4 regions of the Telluria sp. Soil_C_11 genome follow, and region 1 is predicted to be linked to each of the others. Evidence: predicted binding sites of a transcription regulator. Region 1 holds the regulator's gene; each other region holds the start of a gene.

Region 1 (7,432 bases):
GGATTCGGCAGCGCTTGCGTGTCGGCCGTTTCAGCCGCCTCGACGTGGGCGCCGTAGCCCTCTCCCTTGGCCATCGCGGCGCGGCGGCGCCACTCCAGGTAGGACAGGCCGACCACGATGATGAACAGCGAACCGATGGTGCCGAGCGCGGGGGCGGCCCAGCCGGTGGTCTTGAAGAAGGTGGTCGGGATGATGTTCTGGATCTGCGGGGTGCCCGGCAGCGAATCCATGGTGAACGAGAAGGCGCCCAGCGCGATCGCACCCGGCATCAGGCGCTTCGGGATATTGCTTTGGCGGTAGAGCTCGGCCGCGAACGGATACACCGCGAACACCACCACGAACAGCGACACGCCGCCATAGGTCAGCAGCGCGCACACGGCGACGATCACGGCGTTCGCGCGCGAGCGGCCGATATAGCGGATCGCGGCCTGCACGATGGATTTCGAGAAGCCGGACATCTCGATCACCTTGCCGAACACGGCGCCGAGCATGAACACGGGGAAGTAGAGCTTGACGAAGCCGACCATCTTTTCCATGAAGATGCCGGTAAACACCGGCGCCACGGCGGATGGGTCGGTGAACAGGACCGCGCCGAGCGCGGCGATCGGGGCAAACAGGATGACGCTATAGCCGCGGTAGGCGGCGACCATCAGGAAGGCCAGTGCGGCAGTACTAGCAGAAACGACAAAACAGACTCCTCCATTGTTCTACTTGATGTGTTGATGCCCCATCGCCGCGTCGAGCGGTGACGGACATCGCGGTGTCATGCCGCGCAGGGCGGCGATGAATTCATTTGCCTGGCTTATTTGCCTGCTTACTTGCCTGCTTACTTGCCGGAGAGCTGGCGCAACCGGCGCGCCTTCAGGTCAGCGAACCGGTCCTCGTCCCAGGTATAGAAGCCCTGCCCGGTACTCGCGCCCAGCTCGCCCTTCTCGACGTGGGCGCGCATCAGGTCGAGCACATCCTCGTCCTTGGCCAGTTCCGGCATCAGGTTGGCGCCGATGCCCGTCAGGGTGTGCAGGCCGCCGAGGTCGGCGCTTTCGAAGGGACCCATGATGCTGTAGCGCCGCCCGAGGCAGGCTTTCATCACGGCGTCGACGGTCTCCGGCGTGGCCGCGCCGGAGCGCACGATGTGCAGCGCTTCGCGCAGCACCGCGAATTGCAGGCGGTTGCCGATGAAGCCCGGAATGGCGGCCTTCAGCACCACCGGTTCGGCGCCGGTGCCGGCCAGCAGGCGGACGCAGCGCTCGACCACCTCCGGGGCGGTACGGGCGCCCGGCACCACTTCCACCAGCGGGATCAGGTGCGGCGGGTTCCAGAAATGCGCGACCAGGAAGCGGGCCGGATGCGCCAGGTGTCCGGACAGGGCGTCCGGTGGAAAGCCGCTGGTATTGCTGGCGATGATGGCGTCCGGCGCCAGGATCGCTTCCAGCTTCGCATACAGCGCGTGCTTGGCCGCCAGCACTTCGGGAATCGCCTCGATGACCATGGCGGCGCCGGCCAGTTCGTCCGGCTCGCCTTCCACGCGCAGGCGCGCGAGCGCGGCATCGCGCCGCGGCACGTCGATGAGGCCGGCGTCAACCAGCTGGGACAGGATGTCGGCCGCCAGCAGGGGGATGCCGGCGGCGCGGGCGGGATCGGCCTCTACCACCAGCGTAGCATGGCCGGCGAGCGCGAACCTGGTCGCGATGCCGACGCCCATCAAGCCGCCGCCGACGACACCGACGAAGTGATCAGTTGCCATGTCGCTTCCTTTATCCAAATTGCATCAACCCATAAAGATAGCAGGGATGATGCATTGCGTCATCGGAAAGCGGGGCACTACCGTAGTTATACTAGGTGTCGCAGCGGGTGCGCATGGGCCGGCCACACCGGCTCGAAGAAGCGCGCCACCATCTCCGGCGTGACCGCGTCCAGCGTCGGCGGATTCCACTTCGGCGCATTGTCCTTGTCGATCACCAGCGCGCGCACGCCTTCCAGCACTTCGCCGTGTTCGAAGTTGCGGCGCACCAGCGAGCGTTCCATGCGCAGGCAGCCGGCCACGTCCATCGTGGCGCCGCGCACCAGCATCTCGCGCGTCACGCACATCATCAGCGGCGAACGCTGGCGCATGGCCGCCAGGGCCTTCTGCGCGAATGGATGGTCGTCGCCCTCCAGCGAGGCCATCACGGCCTGCACGGACGATGCACCGAAATGCCTGTCGACCAGCGCGCGCCGGGCCTGCAGTTCGCTGGCCCCTGCCTGCGATGCGAACGGCGCCGCGAAGGCGCGGATCGCGGCCGGCAGCTGCGCGCCCGGCGTCGCGGCGATCAGTTCCTGCAGCGCCGGCAGTTGCGCGGCGGGGACGAACACATCGGCCAGGCCGACATACAGCGCATCGGCGGCGCCGATGGTGAGGCCGGTCAGGCCCAGGTACATGCCGAGCGCGCCCGGCGCGTGCGACAGGAAGTGGCTGCCGCCGACGTCCGGGAACAGGCCGATGTTCACCTCGGGCATGGCCATCTTCGTGCGCTCGGTCACGATGCGCAGGCCGCTGCCCGGGCCGCCCTGGGCGATGCCCATGCCGCCGCCCATCACGACGCCATCCATCAAGGAGATGTAGGGCTTCGGATAGAAATGGATCAGGTGGTTCAGTGCGTATTCTTCGGTAAAGAAGTCTTCCAGCAAGGCACTGCCGCCCGTGGGCGTGGCATGCCCGGCCTGGTGGAAAAAGCGGATGTCGCCGCCCGCGCACAGGGCCTTGTCGCTGGTGCTCTTGACAACGACGGCGTCGACGCCCGCATCGTCGCGCCAGGCCAGCAGGGCCTCGGTGAGGGCGCGCACCATCTCCAGCGACAGCGAGTTCAGGGCCTTGGGACGGTCCAGGGTAATGTTGCCGGTGCCGTTCGCCACCCGGGTCTGCACGTATTCGCTCATGTTTTATTGTTTGAAAAGGAAAACGGCATTCTAGCGCGCAAAAAACGAAAAGGGCGCCAATGCGCCCTTTGCCTACCTGTGCTGTGCCGGCGGAATCGTCACGCTGCGGCGGCAGCTTCTTCTCCCCCTTCGTTGGCCATGCGTTTCAGCGGAGTGTTACTGTGATCCTGCAGCATCTGCTTGTACTTCTGGACTTGCCTGTCGAGTCGGTCCATCAGCATGTCGATCGCGGCGTACAGGTCATGCGCGGCGCTCGCGACGTGAACGATCTTCCCGGCAACGCGCAAGTTGATCTCGGCCTTCTGGCGTTTTTCTTTCTCGGTGAGATTGTCTATGCAGAGGATGACGTGGGAGTCGATCACTTGATCGAAATGGCGGGTGATGCGTTCGAGCTTGTTCTGTACGTATTCTCGGATTGCTGGGGTTACATCGAGATGATGTCCGCTGATAGTGAGATTCATACACACTCCTTTGAAGATGCGCCGCCTGTCATGCGCACATCGCGCTTCGGGCAGCGTTGTTGCAAGAGCTTGCTACAGGGATTTGCGAAGGCTGACGGGCGGGATCTTCAGCGCCTCACGGTATTTCGCGACCGTGCGGCGTGCGATAACCATTCCCTGTTCCCCCAGCATCTCCGCGATCTTGCTATCGGATAAAGGGTTCTTGGGGTCTTCTGCTCCTGTGAGTTGTACGATGAGAGCCCGGATCGCGGTCGAGGAGGCCTCTCCCCCTGCCTCGGTCGCGACGTGACTCCCGAAAAAGTACTTCAGCTCAAACATGCCGTGCGGCGTCAGCATGTATTTCTGAGTTGTGACGCGAGAAATTGTGCTCTCGTGTAGACCTAGTGTATCAGCTATCTCACGTAAAACAAGGGGCCGCATGGCAACCGCGCCATGGGAGAAAAAGTTGCGCTGCCGCTCGACAATAGCCTGGGCGACACGCAGGATCGTGTCGAAACGCTGGCGCATGTTCTTGATGAGCCACTTCGCTTCCTGCAGCTGCGCGGCCAGCTGCGACTCCGATTTCCCCTGCTTCATCAGGGCGGCGTACAGGCTGTTCACGCGCAGGCGCGGCATCACGTCCGGATTCAGTTGCACGCTCCAGCCATCCTTCGCGCGGCGCACGATCACGTCCGGCACCACGAAGTCGGAGACGTCGGCAGCGAAGGCCGCGCCCGGATGCGGGTTGCACTGGCGGATCACGGCCTGGGCTTCGCGCAGGTCCTCGTCGTCGCAATCGAGGGCCTTCTTCAGCTTGTTGAATTCGCGCTGCGCGAACCAGGTCAGGTAGCGTTCGACGATGGTCAGCGCCATGCGCCGCGTCACCATCGGCACGCCGGGCATGCGGCGGATCTGCAGCGCCAGGCATTCGGCGGCGCTGCGCGCGCCCACGCCGGGCGGGTCCATGCTCTGCACCAGCGCCAGCGCGGTGCGCAGTTCCTCGAACTCGATCTCCAGTTCGGGCGGCAGGCGCGCGTGCAGTTCGTCCAGCGATTCCTCGAGGTAGCCATTGTCGTCGAGGGTGTCGACGACGATCTCGACCAGTGCGCAGTCACGCGGCGAGATGCAGGTCAGGCGCACCTGTTCCATCAGGTGTTCGCGCAGCGAGACGGGGCTGGCTTCCAGCTGCGGGCGGCCGTCTTCTTCCTCGCCGCCGCTGCCGGAGCGGCCCGGTTCGCCCCAGTCCATCTCCTGCTCGCCGCCGCCGCTGTCGCCGGCGTCGTTGCCTTCCTGGCTGCCCTCGGCTTCGGCGCCGCCACCGCCCTCCTCGCCCTGGCCGGACGCGGGCGGCGCATCGGGCGTGGTCGAGGTCGACGCGCCATTGTTGATCGCGCCGTCGGCCAGCAGGCGCACGGAGCGGTCGAGCGGATCGTCGAGGCGTTCGAGCAGCGGGTTGTCGCTCAGGACCTGTTCGATCTCCTGGTGCAGCTCGAGAGTGGACAGCTGCAGCAGCCGGATCGACTGCTGGAGTTGCGGCGTCAGCGCAAGGTGCTGTGATGTCTTGAGTTGCAGCGTCTGTTTCATGGACTACATCCGGAAGTGTTCACCCAGGTAGACGCGGCGGACCGATTCGTTGGCGATGATATCGTCGGGACGACCGGATGCCAGTACCGCGCCCTGGTTGATGATGTAGGCGCGGTCGCAGATGCCGAGCGTCTCGCGTACGTTATGGTCGGTGATCAGCACGCCGATGCCGCGCTCCTTCAGGAAGCGCACGATGCGTTGGATCTCGATTACCGCGATCGGATCCACGCCGGCGAACGGCTCGTCCAGCAGCACGAAGCGCGGATCGGTCGCCAGCGCGCGCGCGATCTCGACGCGGCGCCGCTCGCCGCCCGACAGCGACAGCGCCGGGTTCTCGCGCAGCTTCTCGATCTGCAGTTCGGCCAGCAGCTCGTCGAGGCGTTCCTCGATGCGCGCCTTGCCCAGCGGCTTGCCGTTCTCGCGCTGCAGTTCCAGCACGGCGCGGATGTTCTCCTCCACCGTCAGCTTGCGGAACACCGAGGCTTCCTGCGGCAGGTAGGACAGGCCGAGCATGGCGCGGCGGTGGATCGGCAGGCTCGTGATGTCGGTGCCGTTGATCACGATGGAACCGGCGTCGGCCGGCACCAGGCCGACGATCATGTAGAACGAGGTGGTCTTGCCGGCGCCGTTCGGACCGAGCAGGCCGACCACCTCGCCGCAGGCGACCTGCAGCGAGACGTCGCGCACCACCAGGCGCTTGCCGTAGCTCTTCTGCAGTCCCTTGACGACCAGGGTGCTGCCGCCAGCGTGGGCGGCGGCGTCTGCGTCTGCGTCTGCGTGGACATCGATCATTGCTTGGCTGCTCCTGCCGGCTGCGCTGCCGGCGCCTGAGCGGGCGCACTGCGGCGCGGCGCGATGATGATGGTGCTGCGTCCGCCGCCCGGCTTGCTCTCGCCGCTGGCGTCGTTGTGCACGTTCGCCTGCTCGGTGCGGTTGTCGTAGGAGATGAAGGGACCGTTCACCTCGCTCGTCATGCGCTTGCCTTCGAGCTGCTTGACCACGGCGTTCGAGAACAGCTTGACCACCTCGGTGCGCTCGTCGTACTCGATGCGCTGGGCCTGGCCCTCGGTCCACAGGTCGGGGCCGCCGTCGCGCTTCTGGCGGAAGCTCGCGGTCTTGCCCGGCGCGGCCGTCAGCGTCAGCAGCATGTAGCCCTCCGGCGTTTCCTTCAGCACGGCCTTGTCCGACTTGATCAGCAGGGTGCCGCGCGTCAGCACCACGTTGCCGGTCAGGATACGGGTCTGGGTCGCTTCATCGATATGGCCGTCGTCGAAATCGATCTGGGCCTGCTTGAGGGAATCCGCCCGCTCGGCCGTAGCGGTCAGGCTTGCCAGCAAGAGCGCGGCGACAGCGAATATTTTTTTCATTGGATGCGAATCCTTTCAGGTTGTCCTGTCAGCGTGCGGCACGCGGCGGATAGATGATCCGGCCGCGCCCGCCCAGCGTCAGCTGTTGCGTGGCGTTGTTGGCGACCATGCCGACCCCGGTCACGGAGGCGGCCCCGAGCTTCATCTCGATCGGCCTGTCGGTCTTCGAGATCTCCTCGTCCGGCAGCACGGTCAGCGCTTCGGTGCGGATGCGCAGCGGCTGCGAGGTCGCGCTGCCCGGCCGCGAGATGTCGACGTTGCCGGCCAGGTCGATCTGGTTCTGGTCCTGGTTGACGTGGGCGGTGTTGGCCGTCATGGTCATGTGCGGATGGTCGGTGCTCATGCTCTGCACGACCGGCTTGTCGATCACCGAGGTGTTGTCGGCCGGGCGGTGGGTCAGGCGCTCGCCCGAGATCACGTAGCGCGGCTGGCCGGTTTCCGACATGCGCACGAAGCTGAAGTTGTCGATGATGTAGTCCGGATCGTTGCCCACGTTGACGTTCGGCCCCTGCGCGTCGCCGCGCATCACCTGCAGCAGCCAGAAGCTGCCGAAGGCGAAGAACACGCCCACCAGCATCAGGGCCAGCAGGCGCCAGCGGTGCGCGGTGCGCTTGTTGACGTAGGAGGTCGTCGCCATGGCTTGCGATGGATTATCCAAAATACGGAGCCAGTGCCTGTTCGTAGGTGCCCTGGGCGCGCATCACCATGTCGCAGACTTCGCGCACGGCGCCGCGTCCGCCCGGGTTCTTGGTGACGTAGTGGGCGCGGTACTGCACTTCCGGATGCCCGCTCGGCACCGTGACGGCAAAGCCGACGCGGGTGAACAGCGGCAGGTCGATCACGTCGTCGCCGATGTAGCCGCACTGCTCGGCCGTCACGCCGGTCTTTTCGAGCAGCTCGGCGAACGCGAGGCGCTTGTCGTGCTGGCCCTGGAACACGTGGGTGATCCCGAGGTCCGCCGCGCGTTTCACCACGATCGGCGAATTGCGCGCGCTGATGATGGCGGTCTGCACGCCGGTGCGGTTCAGCAGCTGGATGCCGAGGCCGTCCAGCACATAGAAGGTCTTGGTGACTTCGCCGTCCGGGCCGTAGGTCAGGCTGCCGTCGGTGAGGACGCCGTCGACG
Region 2 (7,432 bases), on a different contig from region 1:
GCATTTGGCGACAGCGATTTGCAATTGCTTCATATAATTGCGCTATTCATCGGTAAGTCGATCCAGGTGCAACAATTGCAACGCCTGCTCGACTCGCGCTTTGCGCAGCTGGCATTGCTGCAGGAAGCGCGCGACCAGGTGGGCGAAAAAGTCCGCCTGGCCTACCGTCATCCGGAGGATGCGGCGAAAATTCTTGCGCGCTCGTTTTTTAAGGAAATGACCAAGGCCGGCTTCGAGTCCGGCCAGATCGTCAGCGCGGCGACGGAATTGATCGAGCAGCTGAATTTGAAGCTGAAGCGTCCGCCCTTGGCCCAACCACCGACTTCAGACTGACTCATGCAGGACACTACGAACCAACTGGCGCCCGCACTGGACTCCTGGCAGGCATTGCTCGGCCCCGACAACGTGCTGCGCGGCGAGGCCGCCATGCAGGCCTGGGGCTTGGATACCACCGGCGCGGCGCGGCGGCTGCCGGCCGCGCTGCGCATCCTCGACAGTAAACAGTTGCCTGAAGTAATGCGCATCGCCCAGCGCTTCCTGATTCCCGTACACCCGATCAGCACCGGCCACAACTGGGGCTACGGCAGCGCGCTCGCGGCGCGCGACGGCTGCGTCATCATCGACCTGTCCAACTTGCGCGGCATCCTTCACTTCGACCAGGAAATGGGCGTGGTCACGGTCGAGCCGGGCGTGACGCAAGGCATGCTGGCCGACTTCCTGGAACGGAACGGCTATCCCTTCATGGTGCCGACCACCGGCGCCGGCCCGCATTGCAGCCTGCTCGGCAATGCGCTCGAGCGCGGTTACGGCGTCACGCCCATCACCGACCACTTCGCCGCGGTGACGGACCTGGAAGCGGTGCTCGCGGATGGCAGCCTGTACCGCACGGCGATGCGCGAAGCGGGCGGCGAAGACATCGCCCGCCTGTTCAAGTGGGGCATCGGTCCCTATGCCAGCGGCCTGTTCACCCAGAGCGGCCTGGGTATCGTGACGCGCATGAGCATCATACTGGCGCGCCGTCCGGAAAGAGTGAAGGTGTGCCTGTTCAGCCTGAAGGACGACAGCCTGCTCGAGCCGGCCATCGAGCGGATCCGCACCATCCTTGGCCGCCTGCCCGGCACGGTCGGCGGACTGAACCTGATGAACCGGCACCGGGTGCTGGCGATGTCGGCGCCCTATCCGGCCGCCCAGGTCGGCCCCGATGGCCTGATTCCGCAGGAAGTGATCGACGCGCTTGGCAGCCAGTACCAGATCATGCCCTGGACCGGCTTCGGAACCTTGTATGGAACGTCGCGCATGGTGAAGGCGGCGCAGAAGGAAATCCGCGCCGCACTGAAGGGCGTCGCCAGCCGCCTGCTGTTCCTGAGCCAGGACAATGCGAACACCCTGCTGGCGCTGTCGCGCTGGATTCCCGGGCCCGCCGGGCGGCGCCTGTCGAGCACCGCGTCGACGCTGGCCAGTTCGCTGGAACTGGTGCTCGGTCGCCCGAACGAAACCGCGCTGCCGCTGGCCTACTGGCGTAATCCGCGTCCGCATGGCGCTGGGCCGCGCGATCCGGCCCGCGACGGCTGCGGCCTGATCTGGTATGCGCCGCTGGTGCCGATGCGCGGCGCCGGCGCCCGCGCCTATGTCCAGATGGTGAGGGAGATCACGCGCCGCCATGGCATCGAGCCATTGCTGACCTTTACTTCCCTGAGCGACAAGCTGTTCGACAGCACCGTGCCGCTGTTGTTCGACCGCAATTCTCCTGCGGCGGTGGCGGCGGCCCAGGCCTGTTACCGGGAGCTGATCGCCGCCGGGCGCGAGCGCGGCTGGTTCCCGTACCGGCTCGCGGTGGACGCCATGCCGGAACTGCAGGAGTGGCTCGACGATTCGGCGCGCCTGCATGCGCGCCTGCGCCGCGAATTCGACCCGCACGACCTGCTGGCGCCCGGTAGGTACGGTAACTAACTGTCGGCTTTTCTTACATCTTTGTGAAATATCTCAAAGTAAATACGTAATAATCTTAATTTCCTTATAACAATTTACTTAAGAATCAGTTGCTTAGAAAGCACTTCTTCATGCTGGCACAGAGGTTGCTTATATTGCTGTGCTGTCGTTAGTTTTTAATTGAAATCCAAATATTGGAGAGAACATGAAGAAGTTACTCGCTTTCGCTGTCGGCGCCGTCATGAGCATGGGCGCATATGCTGCTCCGGCCCCGTCCACCCTGCCGGCCGGTCCGATCTACCTGAAGTTCTCTGGTCAAGAACAAATCGCCATCAATGGTGCGCATACCTTCGGCAACAATGAGATCAACTGGGGCGTCATCCTGGTGTCGACCGCCGAGAAGGGCGACGTCAACACCCCGCACGATGCCATCGATCCGAACGGCGATATTTTCTACGTGAACGGCCAGGGTGGCCAGATCACCGGCATGTTCTACGGTATCCAACAAGGCACGGCTTCGGCAAGCAATCCGTTCCCGGCCACCGGCGGCTACCTCGACCTGTACTGGCGCGATCTGTCGACGATGTCGAAATCGTCGGTCTCGAACACCTCCATCGACCCGAGCATCCGTTGCGGCGAAAGCTGCGCGGCCGGCTTCACCGAAGGCACCTTCCTGGCCCGTATCATGTTTGATACCGGCATGGACATCGGCAACCCGACCAACACCATCGTCGGCGATACCGTCCCGAGCAGCAACGGCTTCACCGGCCAGGCTGACTCCTACGGTTCCGTGATGGCCAGCGCCGGCGGCCTGTGGGCTGACCAGCTGAACTCGGACTGGTTCTCGAGCTACCTGGGCATGCGTGACCTGCGCTTCAAGAACAGCTACAACTACAACCCGGTGTGGAGCCAGGGCTCCGACATCCTGGGCGCGCGTATCGACGATCCGGGTCAGGCATTCGCCCTGCCGGAACCGGGCGCGCTGTCGCTGATGGGCCTGGCCATGGTCGGCATGGGCGCCGCACTGCGTCGCCGCGAAAAGAAAGCTGCCAAGTAATTCCTGGCACCTTCGTGGAAAAGGCCTCTTCGGAGGCCTTTTTCTTTTGTTAATATTTTGCTGATTGACAACATCAGCCTCTTACTGTCTACTTGTTCCATGTCCATGCGTACCCGCCTTCTTCTCCAGGTGCCGGCAGCCATGCTGATCCTGGCTTTCGTGCCGACCAACCTCGGCAAGCTGGCCGCATTGCTGCTGGTCTGGGCCCTGACTTTCGGCCGCCTCAGCAAGGTCGAGACGATCTTCTACGTCTGCGTCTGCCTGTTCTTCACGGGGATGAATGCCGCTTCGCTCAAGCAGGGCATCTTCATGTTCGCCCATCCGGACATCCTGCTGCAGCCCGTCTGGGAACTGTTCATGTGGGGGTTTTATCTGCTGCACACGCGGCGGCTGCTGGACGGGCCGGCTCCAACTGGCCGCCGCGCCACCGTGTGGGCGCTGGCGCTGGCTTACTCGGCCGCGTTCGCCACCATCCACGACAGCAATACGCTCCTGCTGGTGACGGGCGCCCTGCTGCTGGTGGGGCTGGCGCTGTTCCATGAACCGCTGGACCTGGCCTATGCCGGCTATATGGTGCTGCTGGGGGCGCTGATCGAATACACGGGCGTGCACAGCGGCCAGTGGAGCTATCCGGGCAATCCGCCGGGCGGCGTGCCGCTCTGGTTCATCACGATGTGGGGTGGCATCGGCCTGTTCATGCGCCGGCTGATCGTGCCGATCCTGGTGCGCCATGAAACGGGGCAGAAGGCCCCGGCCGGCACCGCCTGAGCCTCAGCCGAGATTGGTGAGGCGGCGCGTGATACCTTCTTCTTCCTTCTGGGAGAAGAAGTAGGGGAACAGGGAACGTTCGTTTTCCGCGGAATCGCTGGTGCCGCCGTAGCGTTCGATCTGGTCCTGGACGTAATCGAGGCTGTTCCACAGCAGCCAGCCCGGCGCATCCACGCGCGGGTTGATGCGCAGCTCGCCGATGCGTTTAAAACCCAGCATCGTCTCGTAAAAACGCCGATGGCGCGGGTTAACTTCAATGAACACGTCGGTGCATTTGTGCAGCCGGCGGCCATAGATGAACATCACGTGGAACAGCGAGGCCAGCGCGGCCTTCGAGCGGACCTTGGGATCGAAGGCGAGCTTGGTGATCTCGCAGACTTTCGCTCCGCGCTCGCGAAAGCGATCGATTTCGTCCTTGAAAACTTCGTCGGCCAGCAGGCCGACAGGGGAATCGATACCGAGCGTGACCGTTCCGACCACTTCGCCATGGTCGGAAGCCGAAAGGGTAATCCGGTTCGGATCATCGTCGAGACGATGCGTGCCAGTATATCCACGCCACGCATACATCTTGTTGATGAGAAGATTCGCAGAACTGCGCCTCCCATCCGTGTCCGCCGTACGGATACCAAATGTTTTTTCGTTAATCGTCACATCGGTGATCGTATCACAGTCGAGCTCGCGACCACCCGGAGGAGCCGTATCGTAACGTGCGTCCTGGGTTTCAGAGAATAGTTCTTTCACTTCCTCGCGAGTTGTTAAGCTGTTCATTCTTTTAATCTCCGCAGGACATCGATATTCATCTTGCACAAAGGCTCAGTTACTTTAACAATCGTAACACCGAAGGCAGTGAGAATGTAATAAAGAAATGAATATTTGATAACGACTATGGCAAAAAACACACGTATGTAACGCCGGCGGCGTGTGCCGCCGGCCGGTTTTTACATTTGTTGCAACAATTCCTTGGCTTTCGCCGATGCATCGCCCTTGCTGGCAGCGGAAACCTTTTCAAGGGTCTTGCGTGCGCTGGCCTTGTCGCCGCTCTTGATCTGGGCCTGCGCCAGGTGCAATTGCATGTCGGTGTTTTCAGGCATGGCCGTCACCGCTTTCTGCAGCAGATCCACCGCGCGCTTGCTGTCGCCCTTGTCGGTCAGGATGCTGCCGAGGGTATCCAGCACGGCCGGGTTGTTGCCGGCCAGGCTGTAGGCTTTCTCGGCCGTTTCCACGGCCTTGGGATTGTTCAGCTGCTGGTAGGTCCAGGCCAGGTTGTTGAGCGCCAGCGCATTGTTGGGCGTCAGCTTCACGACCGTTTCCAGCTGGTCCGCGGCCGGCTGGTACTGCTTGGCGGCCAGGCTCTGCTCGGCTGAATACATCAGTGCCTGGACGTCGTTCGGATGGTCCTTGATCCATTGCGCCAGGCCCTGGTTGGCCTTCTGCTCCTTCCCGCTCATCTTTTGCAGCTGGTGCAGTGCGATGGCGATCCGGGTCGTCGGGTGGTTCTTCTGGGCCTTTTCGTACAGCGGCAGGGCCTGGTCCACCTTTTTCTGCGCCATCAGCAGGTCGGCTTCGAGCAGCAGGCCGGTGGGGGCGGTGCGTTCCTGTTTCTGCAGGCCGCGCGCGATCGCCAGCGCTTCTTCCGGACGTTTCTTGCGCATTGCCAGCTCGGCCAGCGCCAGCTGGGCCGGCAGGAAATCGGGCTGCAGCGAGGTCGCCTTTTTCAGCTCGGCGGCGGCATCGTCGTCGCGCTTCGCCAGGGCATAGGCGGAGGCGAGCAGGTATTTGGCCTGCGCCGATTTCGGCTGGACGTTGACCAGTTTGCTATACGTCTCGATCGCCGCCGTGGTGTCCTTGTTCGCCAGCTGGGCCTGGCCCAGCAGGCTCAGCAGACTGGGATCGGTCGGGTTTTCGGTTTGCAGCTTGCGCGCCAGGGTGAGCGCTTTCGGCACCTGCTTGATCTTCAGATAGTGGTTGGCCAGGCGGATCGCGGGCGCGACGGCATCCGGATTCTCGCTGCTGGCCTTCTCGAACCAGGTGGTTGCCTTGTCCTGCTGGCCCTGCATGATTGCCAGCTCGGCCAGCGCGGTCATCGCGGTGATGTTTTTCGGATCCTTCTTCAGCACCGAGGTGAAACGGGCTTCGGCATCGGCCGGCTTCTTGTCGTTCAGGTCCAGCTGGGCCAGGTGCGCCGAGGCGGGGAGGAAGCTCGGGTCGAGCGCGACCGCCTTTTCGAAGCTGGCGCGGGCATTCGCGACATCGCCCTTGGCTTCATAGACCCCACCCAGCGTGCCATGTGCCTGGGCGTTGTCGGGTTGCTGTTTCACCAGCGCTTGCGCGGCGGCCAGCGCCTTGTCGTAATGCTTCATCGACATCTCGGCCTGCACCAGCGCCATGGCGCCCTTGGGCGAGGTGGTGTCGAGGGAGGCGCCGAGTTCGAGTTCGGACAGACCTTTCGCCTGGTCACCCTGCTTGATGCGGGACAGGCCCAGCGACGTGTGCAGGGCCGCGACCTTCGGCGCCAGCGCCGCCGCTTTTTCGAGGTAGGTGGTGGCGTTGCCGAAATCCTGGTTGCGGTAATAGGTTTCACCAGCCAGGGCCAGCAGCTGCGGGTCGTCGGTCGGCTTCTTCAGCGCCGGCGCCAGGGTCGCGAGGGCATCCGACGGCGCGGTCTGCAGCTGCGCCTGGGCCAGCAGCTTGCGCGCATACGTGTTGTCCGGAACCGCCGCCAGGTACTTGCGCAGGTATTGCTCGGCCTGTTGGTGGGCGCCCATCTTGAGCTGGATCGCGCCTGCCAGCAGGATGCTCGGCATGTGCTCGGGCGCGGTCTTGAGCACTTTTTGCACGGATTCCAGGGCTGCTGCGTTCTCGCCCTTGGTAAAGTCGAGCAAGCCCTGGGTGTAGGCCAGCTGCAGGCTGGCCGGCGTGATCTTGCGCGCCGCGTCCAGATCGGCCTTCGCTTCATCGAACTTGTGCAGGTTGATTTCGATGAGCGCTTTTTCGATATGCGCGGTGCGGTGGTCCGGCTTGATTGCCAAGGCCTGGGTGAAAGCGGCCAGCGCTTCCGGCATCTTGCCTTCGCTGCGCGCCAGCGAACCCTTGAACATCCACGCCTCGGTGTTTTTCGGATCCTTGGCGACGGCCTGGTCGGCGAGCACCGTGGCCGCCATCAGGTCCTTGTGGAAGACCGCCAGGCGCGCCATGCCGATCAGGACATTGCCGCTATCCGGCTGCAACTTGGCGGCCTGGTCATAGGCTTCCTTGGCCTTGTCCGGCTCGTTCAGGTCGAGATAGGCATTGCCGCGCAGCGTCAGCAGCTCAGCCGAGCTGGCGGCGCTGTCGGCCGGAATCACGTCCAGCACGTCCTTGAACTTGCCTTGCTGCTCGAGCGCGCGGGCCAGGGGCGCCAGCACGCGGTTCTTGTCGATGCCGAGCGCGCGCGCCTTGTTCAGCTCCTTTTCGGCCGACACGGCGTCGCCGGTCTCGAGATGCAGGACGCCCAGCGCCAGACGGGCTTCGCCGTTTTCCGGACTGTTGGCGACCGCATTTTTCAGCTCGATCATCGCGGCCTTGACTTCGCCCTTCTGCTGATACTGTTTCGCTTCCGCCAGGAGCTGTTCGGTTGGCTTGCTGCGATTGCAGCCGCCCAGAGCGGCAGCGGCGATGATGGCCCCGGTGACCAGTGCA
Region 3 (7,432 bases), on a different contig from region 1:
CTCCAGGCGCACGCGCGCCATGTCCACCTTGCCGGAACCGCCGATCGAGGCCGACAGGCTGCGCGCGCTGCCTTCATCCACCTTCAGGTCGCCGCTGCCGCCCAGGTTCACATTGATCGACTGGCCTTCGGCCTTGCGCACCCGGATGCTGCCGGAGCCGCCGACGTCGAACGTCACACGCGAGCCGTTCACGCGGTCGGCATCGATGCTGCCGGAGCCGGCCAGCGCCAGCCGGTCCAGTTCGCGCGCCTGCACCACGATCTTCAGGTGGCGGGTCTGGATGTTGACCTTGTTCTTGTTGCGGATCTTCAGGGTGCCGTCCTCGACCACCGTCTCGATCAGCGGCAGCAGGTTGTCGTCGGTCTCGATGGTGAGCCCTTCGCTGTTGCCGGTACGGATCTCGACCTGGCCCGGCAGGGAAAAGGCCAGGCCGTTGAAGTTACGGACCTCGCGCGACTGGCGCTTGATGTTGCCGTTGCCCTGCACCTGTTCGCTGCGGCCCCAGCTCCAGTCGCCGGCCAGGGCCGGGACCGTCATGGCGGTGGCGGCAAAGGCGAGGGTGCAGGCGGCCAGCAGGCTGCGGCGGGAAACGTCGATGGTCATGGTGAGTCCTCCTTGAATCTTGTTGTCGGTAATCGATGACTGCATCTTAAGCAAGACAAGCCATGCGCGCGGGCGCTTTGCGACGAACTGCACGGCCGGCGTGCCAGATTGCGGATAGGCGGCGTGGGCCGCCGGCAAGGTCAGGAGACGGCGCGCGGCGTGCGCAGCCAGGCCGCCGCGAACGGGATCAGGAAGGGATACAGGCCCCACACGATCCGGCCCTCGACCCGCACGCACAGGGCTGCGTACAGGGGAGGCAGGGCCATCAGCACCAGCAGGCTGCGAAATGGCTTCAGCGGCGCCGGCGCCTGGCGCCAGCCGAGGATCGCGAGGGGGACGATGGGCAGGCAGGAACCGAGGATCGAGGCGATCGAGCGGACGTCGTGCAGCGCGTGGCGGACGGTCCACCAGCTCGGTTCCCAGGTATACGCCGGCAGGCCCGTGAGCAGCCAGAAGCGGACCGCCACCAGCCAGGCGCCGGCCGCCGCCAGGGCCGCCAGGCCGCCCGCAGGCGCGATGCGGCGCGTGCCGAGGAGCCAGGCCAGCAACAGGATGTTCTCCTCGCGCACCGCGGTCCCGAGGACGCCGGCCAGGGCGGCCAGCCAGGGCTGGCCCGCGAGCACGGCCAGCACGAAGGCGCTGCGCGCGCAGACCGAAGCCGGATCGACCAGCAGGTAGGGGGCGTACCAGAAGGTCGGCAGCGCCACCAGCATCATGACCCCGGCGCCGACGGCGCGCTTGCTGTCGAGGCCGGCGCGCAGGGCCACGGCGCTCATCAGGCAGGCGCTGGCCGTCATGCACAGCCAGTTCAGGGCCGCAAAGGCCTGGCGCAGGTCCCCCGGCAGGAGGGCGGCGACGGCGGGCACCAGGGTGCGATAGGGGAAGGGCGCGCGCAGTTCCGCGACGCCGATCTCGCCGCGAAAATGCCGGGCGGTGTCGAAATACGCCTGGGAATCCTCGACCGTGCCACCCCAGCGCCAGATCATGAGCGTCCAGGCAAGCATGCCGAACATGAGGAACAGGGCCGGCCAGCGGATCGGCTGGTCGGCGGCGCAGGCAGCGCGGGAAGCGCTGGGTGTTGTCAGTGGGCTATTGTTGGTCGGCACGCCGCGCAGTATATGCGCACACCATGCCGGCTGACCAGTCCGGTGTCTTCGCAAGTCCGCCCGATTTCGCTACAATCCTGCGCTTTTTGCCCGTATTTTCCTCATGACTCTCCTGTTGTTCCTCGTCGCTTTCGGCGCCGGCATCGCCGTCTCCTTCCAGGCCGCCATCAACAGCCAGATGGCGGCCGCGGTCGGCGCCAACTCGGTGGTGGCCGCCCTGATCTCCTTCCTGTGCGGCTCGGCGGCGCTGGCCGTGGTCGCCTGTGTCCGCGGCGGCTTGCCCGACGCGCTGGCGGCCCTGCCGCAGCAGCCGCTGTGGAAATTTTCCGGCGGCCTGCTCGGCGCTGCCTTCATCTTCTGCACGGTGCTGCTGGTGCCGCGCATCGGCCTGCTGAACCTGGTCGTGCTGGTGATCGCCGGCCAGCTCCTGACCTCGATGGCGATCGACCACTTCGGCCTGGTGAACGTCGCCATGCGCAAGGTGTCGGTGCTGCGGCTGGCGGGCGCGGCCGTCATGATCGTGGGCGTGGCGCTGGCCCTGTTCGGCGACCGGATCGCGGCGGCGTTCGGCCGCTGAGTTGTTGTAAGTTTTTCACACGAAAAAATCTCTTTCCAAGTGGAACTTTCTGGCGCTGCTGGTTTTATAATAAATGCATCGCAAGTTTCCACTTCTATCATCGATCACCCGATGGAATACCACCAGTCCTCGCAGATTCCCACTCTTTCGTATATCGAAAATGAAGACCATCCGGTGTTCGGCACCCTGGTCGAGCAGATCCTGCACCTGCTGAACTCGAAGCTGGTGTTTTCGGACATCATCATTCACCAGAACAGTCCGCTGATGCTGCGCCAGCCGAAGGGCCTGGTGGCGGTCACGGATTCGCCGATCACGAAGGAGGAGCTGGAAGAGTTCTTCGACGTCATCGAGCCGAACTGGTCCGAGCGCATCCAGGAGCGCGCCTTCGACCGGTCGATCGACCTGCACACGGCGCGGATCCGCGCCAACTGCTTCAGTTTCCAGGGCAAGAAGCGCCTGGGCTGCGTGATCCGCCGCTTCCCGAAGGAGCCCTTGCCGCTGGCCGAGCTGGGCCTGCACCCGGACGAGCAGGAATTCGCGCGCCTGACCAGCGGCCTGGTGCTGATCATCGGCGACACCTGCCAGGGCAAGTCGACCACCATCGCCTCGATCCTCGACGAGATCAACCGGCAGCGTTCCGGCCACATCATCACCATCGAAGACCCGGTCGAGACCCTGATCCCGCAGCGCAAGTGCATCATCACCCAGCGCGAAGTGGGCGTCGACGGCGACGTCGACAGCTATTACCTCGGCGCCCTGGATGCGCTGCGCGAGCGCCCGGACGTGATCGTGATCGGCGAGATCCGCGACGCCCAGACCGCCCAGGAAGCGCTGGCGCTGGCCGAATCGGGCCCGCTGGTGCTGGCGACCCTGCACGCGCGCTCGACCGAGCTGGGCCTGCAGAAAATGCTGCGCCTGCTCGGCAATTCCGACGCCCAGAGCCAGGCCCTGGCGCACGCGCTGCGCGGCGTGCTGTGCCAGGCGCTGCTGCCGTCCAAGCAGGGCAACCGCTACCACCTCGCGACCGAATGCCTGAGCATCAGCCCGGCGGTGGCCGGCATGATCGAGCAGGGCGACCTGGGCGCCATCCGCACCCACATGAACGCCGGCCGCGATCCGGGCTGCCACACGATGAACAGCGTGCTGGAAGGGCTGCTGGCCTCGCACAAGGTCGGGGTCGACGATGCGCGGGCGGCCACCACCGACCGCATCGGCTTTGCGGAGATGGTGTAGGCGCTGTTTGCATTAAGTGTTTCCACACTTAATGCGAACAGCGCCAAAAAAAATCGCCGGCAAACGCCGGCGATTTTCATTCGTGCTCGACCGATTACTTGCGCGCGCGGCGGCGCAGGGCGGCGCCCATGCCGATCATCGCCAGGCCCATCAGCGACAGTGCACCCGGCTCGGGCAGGGCGTATGCCTGGCCCGGATCGTCCACGCGGGCGCCCAGGATGTTGCTGTTGTTCTTGTCGTTCCAGTTCTTGTTGTAGTTGTAGCTGTTCTTGAAGCGCAGGTCACGGGCGCCTTCGCTGTTCAGGAAATAGTCCGAGTTCAGCTGCTCGCTCCACAGGCCCACTTTCGACATGTCGACCGAGGCGTAGGAATCGGCCTGGCCCGAGAAGCCTTTGCTGCTAGGAACCTTGTTGCCGACGATGGTGTTCGACGGGTTGGTGGAATCCATGCCGGTATCGAAGAACAGGCGGGCCAGGAAAGTGCCTTCGGTGTAGCCCTTGGCGCAGTCATAGCCGCAGCGGACGTTGTTCGCAGTGCCGGTCAGCGAAGTGGCGCTCATCTTGTCGAGGTCGCGCCAGTACAGGTCCATATAGCCCTTGGTGGCCGGGAAGGGGTTGTCCAGCGAAGGGATGCCGGCTTCGACGCCGTAGAACATGCCGGTGATCTGGCCGCCATCCTGCTTGTTGACGAAGAAGATATCGCCGCTCGGGTCGAGCTGGTCATGCGGCGTGTTGATATCGCCGGTTTCCAGGGTCGACACGACGAACACGCCCCAGTTGATTTCCTTGGTGCCGGCAAAGGTGGTCGCGCCGTTGATGGCGATCTGCTCCTGGCCCGTGTACTTCAGGTAGATCCCGCCCGGCGGCAGATAGGTGGCCGGGGCTGCGGTGGCGCTGAGGCTGGTGAAGGCGACGGCTAAGGCGGCAAGAATTTTTTTCATGATTTCTTATTTAAGGTTGATCAACGAAACCGACCATTCAAGCGAAGCAAGATAGATGCCAGCTCGCTCAATATATGGACTAAGGCCTTGTTCAATAAGGGTTTTGTGCCTTTCTTCCGATAATCTCGAATTGCCATAGTGCCAATATATTTGAGCAAGTGTAAAATTTCCCGACAGCAAAGCTCATCAGTTCAGCGGTACCGCCCGGTAGGCGTTGACCTCCGCCGGCGTCACCACCGGCGCTGCGTTGCCCCAGCTGGCGCGCGCATAGCTCAGCACCGCCGCCACCTCGGCATCGCTCAATACCGGGCTGTAGGGCGGCATGCCGTAGGGGCGGGGATTGCCCCCGGTGGCCGGCGCGAATCCGCCATTGAGCACGATGCGGATCGCATTCACCGGTTCCGTCATCGCCAACGTGCGGTTGCCGGCCAGCGGCGGATAGGCGGGGCCGCCATCCTCGCTGGCGGCGCCGCGGCCGTCCTTGCCGTGGCAATCGGCGCAATGCTGGCCGTAGAGATTGCCGCCCAGCTTCATCAGCGCTTCCGGCGGCGGCGCGGCCGCTGCGCGCTGTTCCGTTTCGCCCGGCAGCGACTTCAGATAAGCAGCCATCGCACCGATGTCGGCGTCGGTCAGGTGCTGCAGGCTGCGGCCGACCACTTCCGCCATCGGCCCGGACACGACGCCCTGCGGCGAGACGCCGGTGCGCAGCAGCTGCGCGAGGTCAGGATCGCTGGCGGCGAGCGAGGGCGCGTACCAGTCCAGTACGGGGATCAGGCCGCCGCGCAGTCCCGGGCCGCTCGCGCCCAGGCTGTTGCGCGGGCTGTGGCAGGCGCTGCAGTGGCCGAGGCCCTCGACCAGGTAGGCGCCGCGGTTCCAGTCCGCGCCGCGGCCCGGTTCCGGGGTGTGGACGCCGGGCTTGAAATACAGCAGGCGCCAGGCCGCCAGCGCCGCCTGGCTGTCGTAGGGGAAGCGCAGGGTGTGTGGCTGGTTCGGCTGGCGCGCCGGAGGGAGGCTGCGCAGGTAGGCGAACAGGGCGTCGGCATCGTCGCGCGTCACCTTCGTGTAGCTCGGATAGGGGAAGGCGGGATACAGCAGGCGCCCTTGGCTGCCGATACCGTTGTGCAGGGCATTCCAGAAATCGTCGGCGGTCCAGGCGCCGATGCCGGTCTCGCGGTCCGGCGTGATGTTGGGCGCCATCACCCGGCCGAACGGCGTGTCGACCGCGCGCCCGCCGGCGTAGGCCTGGCCGCCGCGCGCGGTGTGGCAGGCGGCGCAATCGCCGGCCCGCGCCAGGTAGGCGCCGCGCGCGATGTTGCCGGCGCTGGGCGCCCAGGCTTGCGGCGAGCGGGATGGAATGAACTCGGCGCGCGGCCAGGCCAGCAGCAGTGCGCCAAGCAGGAGGACGAGCAGGACGCCGAGCGCGATCGGGATGCGGCGCGTCATGGTTTCTGCACCCCGGGTCGCTGCACCACGGGTTGCTGCACCACGGGTCGCTGCTCCGGGGCGCTGCCGCAAGCCAGCGGCAGGGGCCGCGGGACGCCTTGCGCGGGCGCCGGGTCGGCCGGCAGCGGTTCGCTGGCCAGCCAGGCCGAGATCGCCGACACGTCGGCCAGGCTCAGGCGCGAGGCGATGGTTCCCATGCAGTCCGGGGCGAGGGCATGGCGGCTGCCGTTGCGCCAGGCGCCGAACTGGGCGTTGATGTAGTCGCGCGGCAGGCCGGTCAGGCCGGGAATGGCCGGCAGGGCGCCGGTCAGGCGGTCGCCGTGGCAGGCGATGCACGCCGGCACGTTCAGCGCGGCATCGCCGCGCGTGACCAGCTGGCGGCCGCGTTCCAGTTCGGCGGGCGGCAGGCTGGCGCGGTCGAGCACGGGGACCGGCAGGTGCTGGGTCGAAAAATAAGTGGCGATCTCGTGCAGGTAATCGTCCGACAGGTGCTGGACCATCCAGGTCATCAGCGGATACTGGCGCCGGCCTTCGCGGAAATTGATCAGCTGGTTGTAGAGATAGCCAGCCGGCTTGCCGGCGATGCGCGGGAAGTACTGGCGCTCGCCGCCGGAGCCGGGCGCCGCCGGCGGCGCCGATGCGCTGCCGTGGCAAGAGGTGCAGGCGCTCAGGCGCTGGGCCAGGCTGCCGGGAACGGTGCTTGGTTGACCTGGGCGGCCTTGCTGCGGCTGGGCCGCGGCGCAGGCCAGCCATGCCCAGCCGCACACCACGGCCAGGGAACGGAAGATGCCTCGCATGATGGATTCCTGTCGATGAGGGGATGCTCGTGCGCGATCCCGCCATCATACCGTGCCGGCTTAATCGACCGGCAATATTTTTATTCAGGCAAGATTCAGCGCGGCGCCGATGGCGCGCCGGTCGTGGCGGGCTGGTCGGCCTGCTGGAAAGTGCGCAGATAGGCCAGCAGCGCGGCGATCTCGTTGTCGTCGCCGATGCCCCAGAAGCGCATGTTGGTGCCCGGCACCAGCTTGCCCGGGTCGTGCAGGAAAGCCGACAGGGTGCGTTCGTCCCAGACGATGCCGGAGCGCTTCATCGCCTCCGAGTACGCAAAGTCGGGCGTGGCGCCGGCGCGGCGGCCGAACAGGCCGTTCAGTTGCGGGCCGAAGCCGCCGCGGGCGTTGGCGCCGACCTGGTGGCAGGACGCGCATTGCCTGAACACGCGCTCGCCGGTGGCGGCATCGGTGCCGGAAGGCGCGCAGCCTTGCAGGATCGTCAGCGGGAGCAGCAGGGCGGGCAGGAGAAAACGCGTCATGCCGCGATTATAGGCGGCGGCATGGAACATCGTGGCGGGCGGTCAGGCCTGGGTCGGCGACTGCTGTCCGGCGCGGGCCTGGGCGGCGGCGCGTGCGGCGAGCCGGGCGGCGTTGGCCGCAGCCATCGTGGCGGCGGCCGGGAAGTGTTCTTTCCAGTGGCGGTAGATGCGCAGGGCGACGTGGGCATCGTCGGCCGCGTACTGGATCTGCTGTTCGG
Region 4 (7,432 bases), on a different contig from region 1:
GGCGGAAGCCAGCAGCTCCAGTCCGGTGAACCTGTCCTGATGCGTGCGCTCCGGCGTCATGTCAGCGGATGTTGGCGATCTCGCGCTTCAGCGCTTCGATGTTCTTCTCGGCGCGGCCGATGTCGTCGCGCATTTGGGCCACGCGTTCCTGGTACTTGGCGTAGTTGCGCTCGTTGCCCTGGCGTTCGGGCTCGCCGTTGTTGAAGTCGCGCTGAAGAATGGACAGTTTCTTCTCCTCGGCGCGCAGTTCCTCGTCGAGGATCGCGCGGCGGTCGTCGTCGCGCGCGCGCTGGGTGGCGTTGTCGACGCGCGGGAAGGCCGCCGGGGCGCTGGCCGCCGCGGGACGGCTGGCGCCCTGGCGCATCGTCGCGCCGGAATTCGCGGCCGGCGCACGGGTCGGCGCCGGCGACGAGATGGCGCCGGAGACGATCGAATCGACCACCTTGCAGCCGCCGGTATTGGTATCGGTGTACAGCACGCGGCCTTCCTTGTCGACGCAGCGGTAGACGACGGATTGGGCATGGGCGGCGGTCGCCAGCAGCAGCGCCGCGAAGACGGACGTGCGCAGAATTCGAACACTGCTTGTCATTCGCATCAGCTCAGTCAGCACGATGTGCCTGGTTGGGAATCCACCGAATATACCGCATCCAAAGAAAAACGCGGGGCAGCCGGCCGGCTTTCCCCGCGTTTTTGTTACTTCACGGATACACTTTCACAAGGATCCGTTGACGATCGATTACGACGAATAGTACATGTCGAACTCGGCCGGGTGCGGGGTCATGCGCAGACGCTGCACTTCCTGCATCTTCAGCTCGAGGTAGGCGTCGATCATGCTGTCGCTGAACACGCCGCCGCGGGTCAGGAACTCGCGGTCCTTGTCCAGCGCTTCCAGGGCTTCTTCCAGCGATGCGCACACGGTCGGGATCAGCTTGTCTTCTTCCGGCGGCAGGTGGTACAGGTCCTTGGTCGCGGCTTCGCCCGGGTGGATCTTGTTCTGGATGCCGTCCAGGCCTGCCATCAGCAGCGCGGCGAAGCACAGGTAGACGTTGGCCAGCGGATCCGGGAAGCGGGTCTCGATGCGGCGGCCCTTCGGGTTCGCCACGTGCGGGATGCGGATCGAGGCCGAACGGTTGCGGGCCGAGTAGGCCAGCTTGACCGGGGCTTCGTAGCCCGGCACCAGGCGCTTGTACGAGTTGGTGCCCGGGTTGGTGATGGCGTTCAGCGCGCGTGCGTGCTTGATGATGCCGCCGATGTAGTACAGGGCGGTTTCCGACAGGCCGGCATAGCCGTCGCCGGCGAACAGGTTCTTGCCGTCCTTCCAGATCGACTGGTGCACGTGCATGCCCGAGCCGTTGTCGCCGTTCATCGGCTTCGGCATGAAGGTGGCGGTCTTGCCATAGCTGTGGGCGACGTTCCAGATCACGTACTTCATGGTCTGGGTCCAGTCGGCGCGCTCGACCAGGGTCGAGAACTTGGTGCCGATTTCGTTCTGGCCGGCGCCGGCCACTTCGTGGTGGTGCACTTCGACCGGGATGCCCAGGGCTTCGAGGATCAGGCACATTTCCGAACGCATGTCCTGGAAGCTGTCGACCGGCGGGACCGGGAAATAGCCGCCCTTGACGGTCGGACGGTGGCCGCTGTTGCCGCCTTCGAAGTCCTTGTCGGTCGACCAGGAAGCTTCTTCCGAGTTGATCTTGACCATCGAACCCGACATGTCGACTTTCCACTGGACCGAGTCGAAGATGAAGAATTCCGGCTCCGGGCCGAAGAAGGCGGTGTCGCCGATGCCGGTCGACTTCAGGTAGGCTTCGGCGCGCTTGGCGATCGAGCGCGGGTCACGGTCGTAGCCCTTGCCGTCCGACGGTTCGATCACGTCGCACTGCATGAAGACGGTGGTCTCTTCCATGAACGGGTCGATGTTGGCCGAGCTCGGGTCCGGCAGCAGCAGCATGTCCGACGCTTCGATGCCTTTCCAGCCGGCGATCGAGGAACCGTCGAACGCGTGGCCGGATTCGAACTTGTCTTCGTCAAAGTGCGAGATGGGAACGGTCACGTGCTGCTCTTTGCCGCGGGTATCGGCGAAACGCAAATCGACGAACTTGACTTCGTTTTCCTTCAGCATCTGCATTACATCTGCGGCGGTCCTTGCCATTCGTATTCTCCTGATTGAAAAAGGGGTGTCGGCGACGCCAACGGGGCGTGCGACAGGCGCATCTCAGTTAAAGCAGAAATTGTGCCAGCACTTGACCATGAGCAAATAAGCAATCTGTCCTTGGACCGCCTGCGTTTTGCCCCTTAAAATCAATGAGCCGGTGCGGTGCACAATAACGATGCAGCTTTAGTGCGAGCTCATCCATACGCACCAGCTTGGTGCAAGTGCGGCAGTATGCACCAAGTTGAAGCAAGGTGCACCATTTGTGCGAGCGCCGCGCCATCATCACTCAACCAGGGAGGACCCCATGACCACCACCGACGAGATCCTGGCCGCCGCCAGGGAGCGCGCGCCCGGCCAGCCGTATGCCGGCGCCGTCACGCCGCAGGAAGCGTTCACCCTGCTGCGGGACGATCCCCGCGTCAAGCTGGTCGACGTCCGCACGAATGCGGAGCGCGACTGGATCGGCCGTCCCGCCGTCCCCGAAGCCCAGCACGGCGCCGTGCAGTGGACCCTGTACCCGGGCGGCACGCCGAATCCCGACTTCGCGGCCCAGCTCCAGCAGGCCGCCGACAAGGACGACGTGGTGCTGTTCCTGTGCCGCTCCGGGGTGCGCTCGCGCCACGCGGCGCGCGCTGCGACCGAGCTCGGCTACAAGAACGCTTTCGACATCCTCGAGGGCTTCGAGGGCGACCGCGACGGCGAAGGCCATCGCAAGACGGTGGGCGGCTGGTGCAAGGCCGGCCTGCCCTGGGTAGGCGCTTAAGCGCGCACGCGCTGGCGCACGAAGTTGATGTGGCTGCGCAAGCCGTACAGCGCGTCGGCATAGGCCAGCGGAATCGAGATGTGGTTCACGCGTGCCTCGATCTCGTCGAGGCGCCGCAGCAGGTCGGCGCGCACCTCGTCGCAACGGGCCGGATCGGCGTTCTCCAGTGCCTGCTCGACCGCGCGCAGCTGGCCGTACCAGCGGTACACGCGCGAACGGATGCGCCACACGTACAGCGGCGGCACGATTTTGGACAAGGGAATCAGCAGCGCCGCCAGCGCCACCATCACGACCCACAGGCGGTCGAACAGGTTCGCCAGCCAGAACGACAGGTAGCGCTGCAGGAAAGGCGGGCCGTCGCGGTAGTACTTGGCGGCTTCGCGCGAGACCGGGATCTCGGTGTACTTCGGCGACGGGAACTGGCCCTGCTGCTGGAACCAGCCGGCGCCGCCATGGATCTCGGTGGCGGATTTCACGAACAGGTCGACCAGGGCCGGATGCAGGTCGTCGCGCGCGACCAGGGTCGCGGTGGGCGCGATCAGGTGGAAGTCCTGGGATGGAATATCGCGTCCGAGATCGACGATCCCCCTCGGCAGCACCACATGGGTCAGGAAAGGCAGGCGCCGCGTGTAGGCCTCGGCCTGGCGGAAATCGTATAAGCGGATGCCCGGGGTCTGCAGCAGCATCTGGATCAGCGGCGCCTCGGGCGCCGAACTGAACACCAGGCCGTCGATGCGGCCGGCCAGCAGCTCGACGGTGGCCGGGGTGTTCTCCAGCGAGGAGATGGTCAACTGGCCCGGCTCGACGCCGTTCACCGACAGCACCTGCCGGAACAGGCGCGGCACGCCCGTCCCTTCCGGGCCGAGGTTGATGCGCAGGCCTTTCAGCTGGGTCAGGCTGCGGATATCGAGCTTGCGGCCGTTCCGGCCCTGGGTGCGCTCGCGCAGGAACAGCCACACCGGCTCGGTGAACAGGCTGCCCAGCGACATCAGGCCCTTTCCTTCGGCCTGGGCTTCGCTGGTCGAGCCGCTCTGGACGAAGGCGATGTCGGCACGGCCGGCGATCAGGCGCTGCAGGTTGTCCTCGGAACCGAGCGAGCGCTGCAGCTCGACCTTGATGCCATCGCGCGCGAGCAGGGCCGCGTACTTCCGGCCGAACTCTTCGTAGGCGCTGTTTTCCTGGCCGGTGGCGAGCACCACGTGGCGCGGCGGCGCCGGGTCGACCACGATGTAGGCCACCACGCAGGCGGCCAGCACCAGCAGGATGGTCGGCAGGGAAGCGAGCAGCAGGTCGCGCAGCGACACCAGGCTGAACTTGCCGAACTTGGGCCGCCTCACGCGGCCCCCGGTCGATCAGGCCCGCCGCTCAATGCAGCACTTCTTCCACCGCGGCCGGCTTCGGGCGCACTGGCTCGGGCTTCGGCTGTTCCGGCGCCTCGCTGCGCGGTTTCGCGCGCGGGGCCGCGGCGGCCTTGGCGCGGAGGGCGTCCACCGCTTTCGGATGGGCGCCCTCGCCCGCCGCCTTGGCGCGGGCGGCGTCGGCGGCCGGCTTGTGGTGCGGCGTGTCGCCGGCGTCGGGCTTGGCGTGCCCAGCAGCTTCCCTGGCCGGCTTGGCGTGGGCCTGTTCGGCGGCCGGCTTGGCCGCGGTCTTGGCGGCAGGCTTGGCCGCTGCTTGTGGCGACCCGGCATCGGCAGCCGGCTTGTGCTGCGCCGGCGCGGCCTCATCCGCCTTGGCGGCCGGTTTTACCGCGGCAGTCGGCTTGGCCGGCACGGCAGCCGCCTGGGCGGCCGACTTGGTTGGCGCCGTCACCTCTTCGGCCTGGGCGTCTTCGGGCGCCGGCTTCACGGTGGCGACATCGTCGGTCAGCTGGTTGCCGGCGGCCGCGGCGGCGGCTGCCTTCTCGGCCGCCGTCACCACGTGCAGGCCCGGCACCGTCACCGTGTCCTGCTTCTCGATCATCGGCATCAGGCTCGGCGCCAGCGTCACCAGCAGCTGCACCGGCAGCGCGCTGGTGAAGTCGTAGTGGGCCGACTCCGGACCGTGCACATAGGCCGTCATGCTGCCGAAGAAGCGCTCGCCGATGTTGAACACGAAGGTCGCCGAGCGGTTCACGTAGCGCGATTCGATCAGGCGGTGGCCGGCGCCGTAGACGTCGAAGCGCTGGTCGCCGGTGCCGGTCTTGCCGCCCAGGGCGATCACGCTGCCGTCCTGTTTATAGAAGGCCTGCTTGACGCGCTTGGCGGTACCCTCCTGCACCACGCCGCGGATGGCGTCGGCCACCGCACGGGCGACTTGCGGGTTCAGCACCTGCTCGCCCTTGCCGTCCTCGCTGCGCTTGACCAGGGTCTCGTAAGGCGTGTCCTTGGCGAAGTGCAACGAATCGATGCGCTGGGTCGGCTTGCGCACGCCGCCGTTGATGATGATGCCCATCAGCTCCGCCAGCGCGATCGGCCGGTCGGCCGAGGCGCCCAGGGTCGTCGCGTAGGACGGCACCAGCGAATCGAAGGGATAGCCCATCTTCTTCCACTGCGCGTGGATCTTCAGGAAGGCCTCGACCTCGATCAGGCCGGCGATGCGCTTGTCCTGGGCATGCTTGCGGTGGGTCTTGAACAGCCAGGAATAGACTTCCTGGCGCTCCTTCACCGAGGCCTTGGTCACCTCGTCCCAGCCCGCCTTCGGGTGGGTGCGCAGGTAGCCCGCCAGCCACAGCTCGAGCGGATGGACCGAGGCGACGTAGCCGCGGTCGGCCAGCGACATGTTGGCCGGCGCGTACTGCTCGTACATCTTGGCGATGCGTTCCTCGTCCACTTCCCTGTCGTCCGGCAGGTGGGTGTGGATGAACTTGCTGAATTCGGCCAGCGACGCATCCGGCATGATGGTGCGGTGGACCGCCGCCACCTTCGACGCGGCCGGGCGCACGCCCTGCATCAGCGCGGCCTCGACTTCGTTCCACTCCATGCCGCGGTACTTGTTCCAGAAGCGCGCCAGGAAGTCCTTGCCCTCGCGGTCGGCGAAGCGCGACAGGTACTCGGCGCGGCGCGGATCGTCGGCGTCGGCCAGCAGCTGGGCCGAGGAGCCCGGCAGCTGGAACATGTAGTAGCGCACCACGTCGCGCATCAGGCGCACGAACACCAGGTTGGTCGAGTTCTGCAGCGCCTGCTGCACGGTCAGGATGCGGCTGTCGTCCAGCTTGCTGAAGTTGCCGAAGGTGTGCAGGCCGCCGCCGGTGAAGAAGGCCTCGCCCGGGTTGCCCGAGTACTTGCGCTCCATCGCCGCGTTCAGCATCGGCGGCAGGCTGCGGTCGGCGCCTTCCGGCAGGGTCATGAAGTACTCGACCGCCCACTGGCTCAAGCGGTCCTTCGGATCGATCTTCACCTTGGCCAGCTCGGCCTTCGACATCGGCTCGTAGCGCTGGTGCAGCTGGTCGACGATGTCGAGGTAGGTGGTCAGCGTGCGCAGCTTGGCGGTCGAGCCGAGGTCCAGCTTGGCGCCCTCGTTGATGTCGAGCGGCTGGTCGTAGTTGTCGGTCTGGACGCGCAGGTAGTTCACATGGTCGCCGCGCTCCATCAGCGTGAAGCTGTACACGACCTTGGACGGGTCGCCGTTGCCGAGCATGCCCTTGCCGGTCAGGCCCGCGGCGGCCGCGGCTTCGTTGTCGGTCAGGCGGCGCAATGCCGCGGTGACGGCCTTCTGCGCTTCCGAGTTCAGGGTGGTCACCACCGACAGGTCGAGGCGGTCGAGGTTGTACAGGCGCGAGTCGCCCAGCAGGTTGGCCAGGTGGTTGCGCACCGCGTTGGCGGCCTTGCGGGTGACGAAGGTGTTGGCCGGCGGCGGCGCCACGCCGGAGCCGAGCGCCGGATGCAGGGTCGCGGCCAGCGCGGCGTCGCGCAGGGCTGGCGAGATCACGCCGGCCTGGGCCAGCACCCGCAGGTGGCTGTTGGTGAGCTGTTCGAGATCCTTCTCGCCGGCGCCCAGGTAGTAGGCCGGGCGGCGCTGGGCGATCATCAGCGACAGCGCTTCCTTGTAGACCAAGGCGAATTCCGGCGTCGCGGCATTGCTGCCCAGGATGCGGTTGACTTCGGCGAAGTCGCGGCCGTACCAGACCCACATGCCGTCGCCGATGCCGTTCACCTCGCCGTAGCCCAGCTTGGCCGACAGCGGCACCGTGTTCAGGTATTCGAGCACGATGCGGCGCCGGGTCGCGCTGGTGTCCTCGCCATCCTGGTAGGAGCGCAGCATCGCCGACGCCATCTGGCGCAGCTTGTCGGACAGCGAGGCGGTGCGGCCTTCCGGCGAATGGCGGTATTTTTCGATCTGGGTCGCCAGCGTCGAGCCGCCGGCCACGCGGCCGCCGCTGCCCAGGCCGACCGCGTGCAGCGACTTGTCGAACACCGCCTTCGAGAAGCGGTCCCACTCCACCGCCGGATTACGCTTCGGGTAGGTGGTGTCGAGCAGTTCGCGGTTCTCGATGAACAGCAGGCTCTGCACCAGCAGCTTCGGTGCGGCGTCGAATT

What was found. Region 1 encodes sigma-54, which starts transcription at its own class of promoters, with help from an activator protein. Its sites were predicted from a motif close to TGGCANGNAANCTGCTTT; they were not measured.
Region 2: the regulator sigma-54 is predicted to act here: its motif matches at 2,065-2,082, upstream of AC3A6M_RS09700 (PEP-CTERM sorting domain-containing protein).
Region 3: the regulator sigma-54 is predicted to act here: its motif matches at 4,503-4,520, upstream of AC3A6M_RS10755 (PEP-CTERM sorting domain-containing protein).
Region 4: the regulator sigma-54 is predicted to act here: its motif matches at 2,222-2,239, upstream of glnA (type I glutamate--ammonia ligase).

What each region holds. Positions count from the first base shown of each region.
Region 1 covers NZ_JBDGIN010000006.1:204,365-211,796, forward strand. Annotated here, with positions in the region: partial or broken gene AC3A6M_RS12650 (GntP family permease) at 1-688, opposite strand, end outside; gene AC3A6M_RS12655 (3-hydroxyacyl-CoA dehydrogenase family protein) at 827-1,744, opposite strand; gene AC3A6M_RS12660 (enoyl-CoA hydratase/isomerase family protein) at 1,831-2,916, opposite strand; gene hpf (ribosome hibernation-promoting factor, HPF/YfiA family) at 3,015-3,377, opposite strand; gene AC3A6M_RS12670 (RNA polymerase factor sigma-54) at 3,450-4,940, opposite strand; gene lptB (LPS export ABC transporter ATP-binding protein) at 4,944-5,732, opposite strand; gene lptA (lipopolysaccharide transport periplasmic protein LptA) at 5,729-6,307, opposite strand; gene lptC (LPS export ABC transporter periplasmic protein LptC) at 6,336-6,944, opposite strand; gene AC3A6M_RS12690 (KdsC family phosphatase) at 6,958-7,432, opposite strand, start outside.
Region 2 covers NZ_JBDGIN010000004.1:368,053-375,484, forward strand. Annotated here, with positions in the region: gene AC3A6M_RS09690 (GAF domain-containing protein) at 1-333, shown strand, start outside; gene AC3A6M_RS09695 (FAD-binding oxidoreductase) at 337-1,950, shown strand; gene AC3A6M_RS09700 (PEP-CTERM sorting domain-containing protein) at 2,135-2,986, shown strand; gene AC3A6M_RS09705 (hypothetical protein) at 3,092-3,754, shown strand; gene AC3A6M_RS09710 (GNAT family N-acetyltransferase) at 3,758-4,522, opposite strand; gene prsT (XrtA/PEP-CTERM system TPR-repeat protein PrsT) at 4,693-7,432, opposite strand, start outside.
Region 3 covers NZ_JBDGIN010000005.1:101,198-108,629, reverse strand. Annotated here, with positions in the region: gene AC3A6M_RS10775 (head GIN domain-containing protein) at 1-603, opposite strand, end outside; gene AC3A6M_RS10770 (hypothetical protein) at 744-1,709, opposite strand; gene AC3A6M_RS10765 (DMT family transporter) at 1,813-2,286, shown strand; gene AC3A6M_RS10760 (type IV pilus twitching motility protein PilT) at 2,398-3,519, shown strand; gene AC3A6M_RS10755 (PEP-CTERM sorting domain-containing protein) at 3,614-4,459, opposite strand; gene AC3A6M_RS10750 (c-type cytochrome) at 4,646-5,902, opposite strand; gene AC3A6M_RS10745 (c-type cytochrome) at 5,899-6,699, opposite strand; gene AC3A6M_RS10740 (c-type cytochrome) at 6,795-7,214, opposite strand; gene AC3A6M_RS10735 (3'-5' exonuclease) at 7,257-7,432, opposite strand, start outside.
Region 4 covers NZ_JBDGIN010000003.1:117,905-125,336, forward strand. Annotated here, with positions in the region: gene glnL (nitrogen regulation protein NR(II)) at 1-60, opposite strand, end outside; gene AC3A6M_RS06045 (DUF4124 domain-containing protein) at 62-589, opposite strand; gene glnA (type I glutamate--ammonia ligase) at 737-2,152, opposite strand; gene AC3A6M_RS06055 (rhodanese-like domain-containing protein) at 2,460-2,918, shown strand; gene AC3A6M_RS06060 (TAXI family TRAP transporter solute-binding subunit) at 2,915-4,255, opposite strand; partial or broken gene AC3A6M_RS06065 (transglycosylase domain-containing protein) at 4,806-7,432, opposite strand, start outside.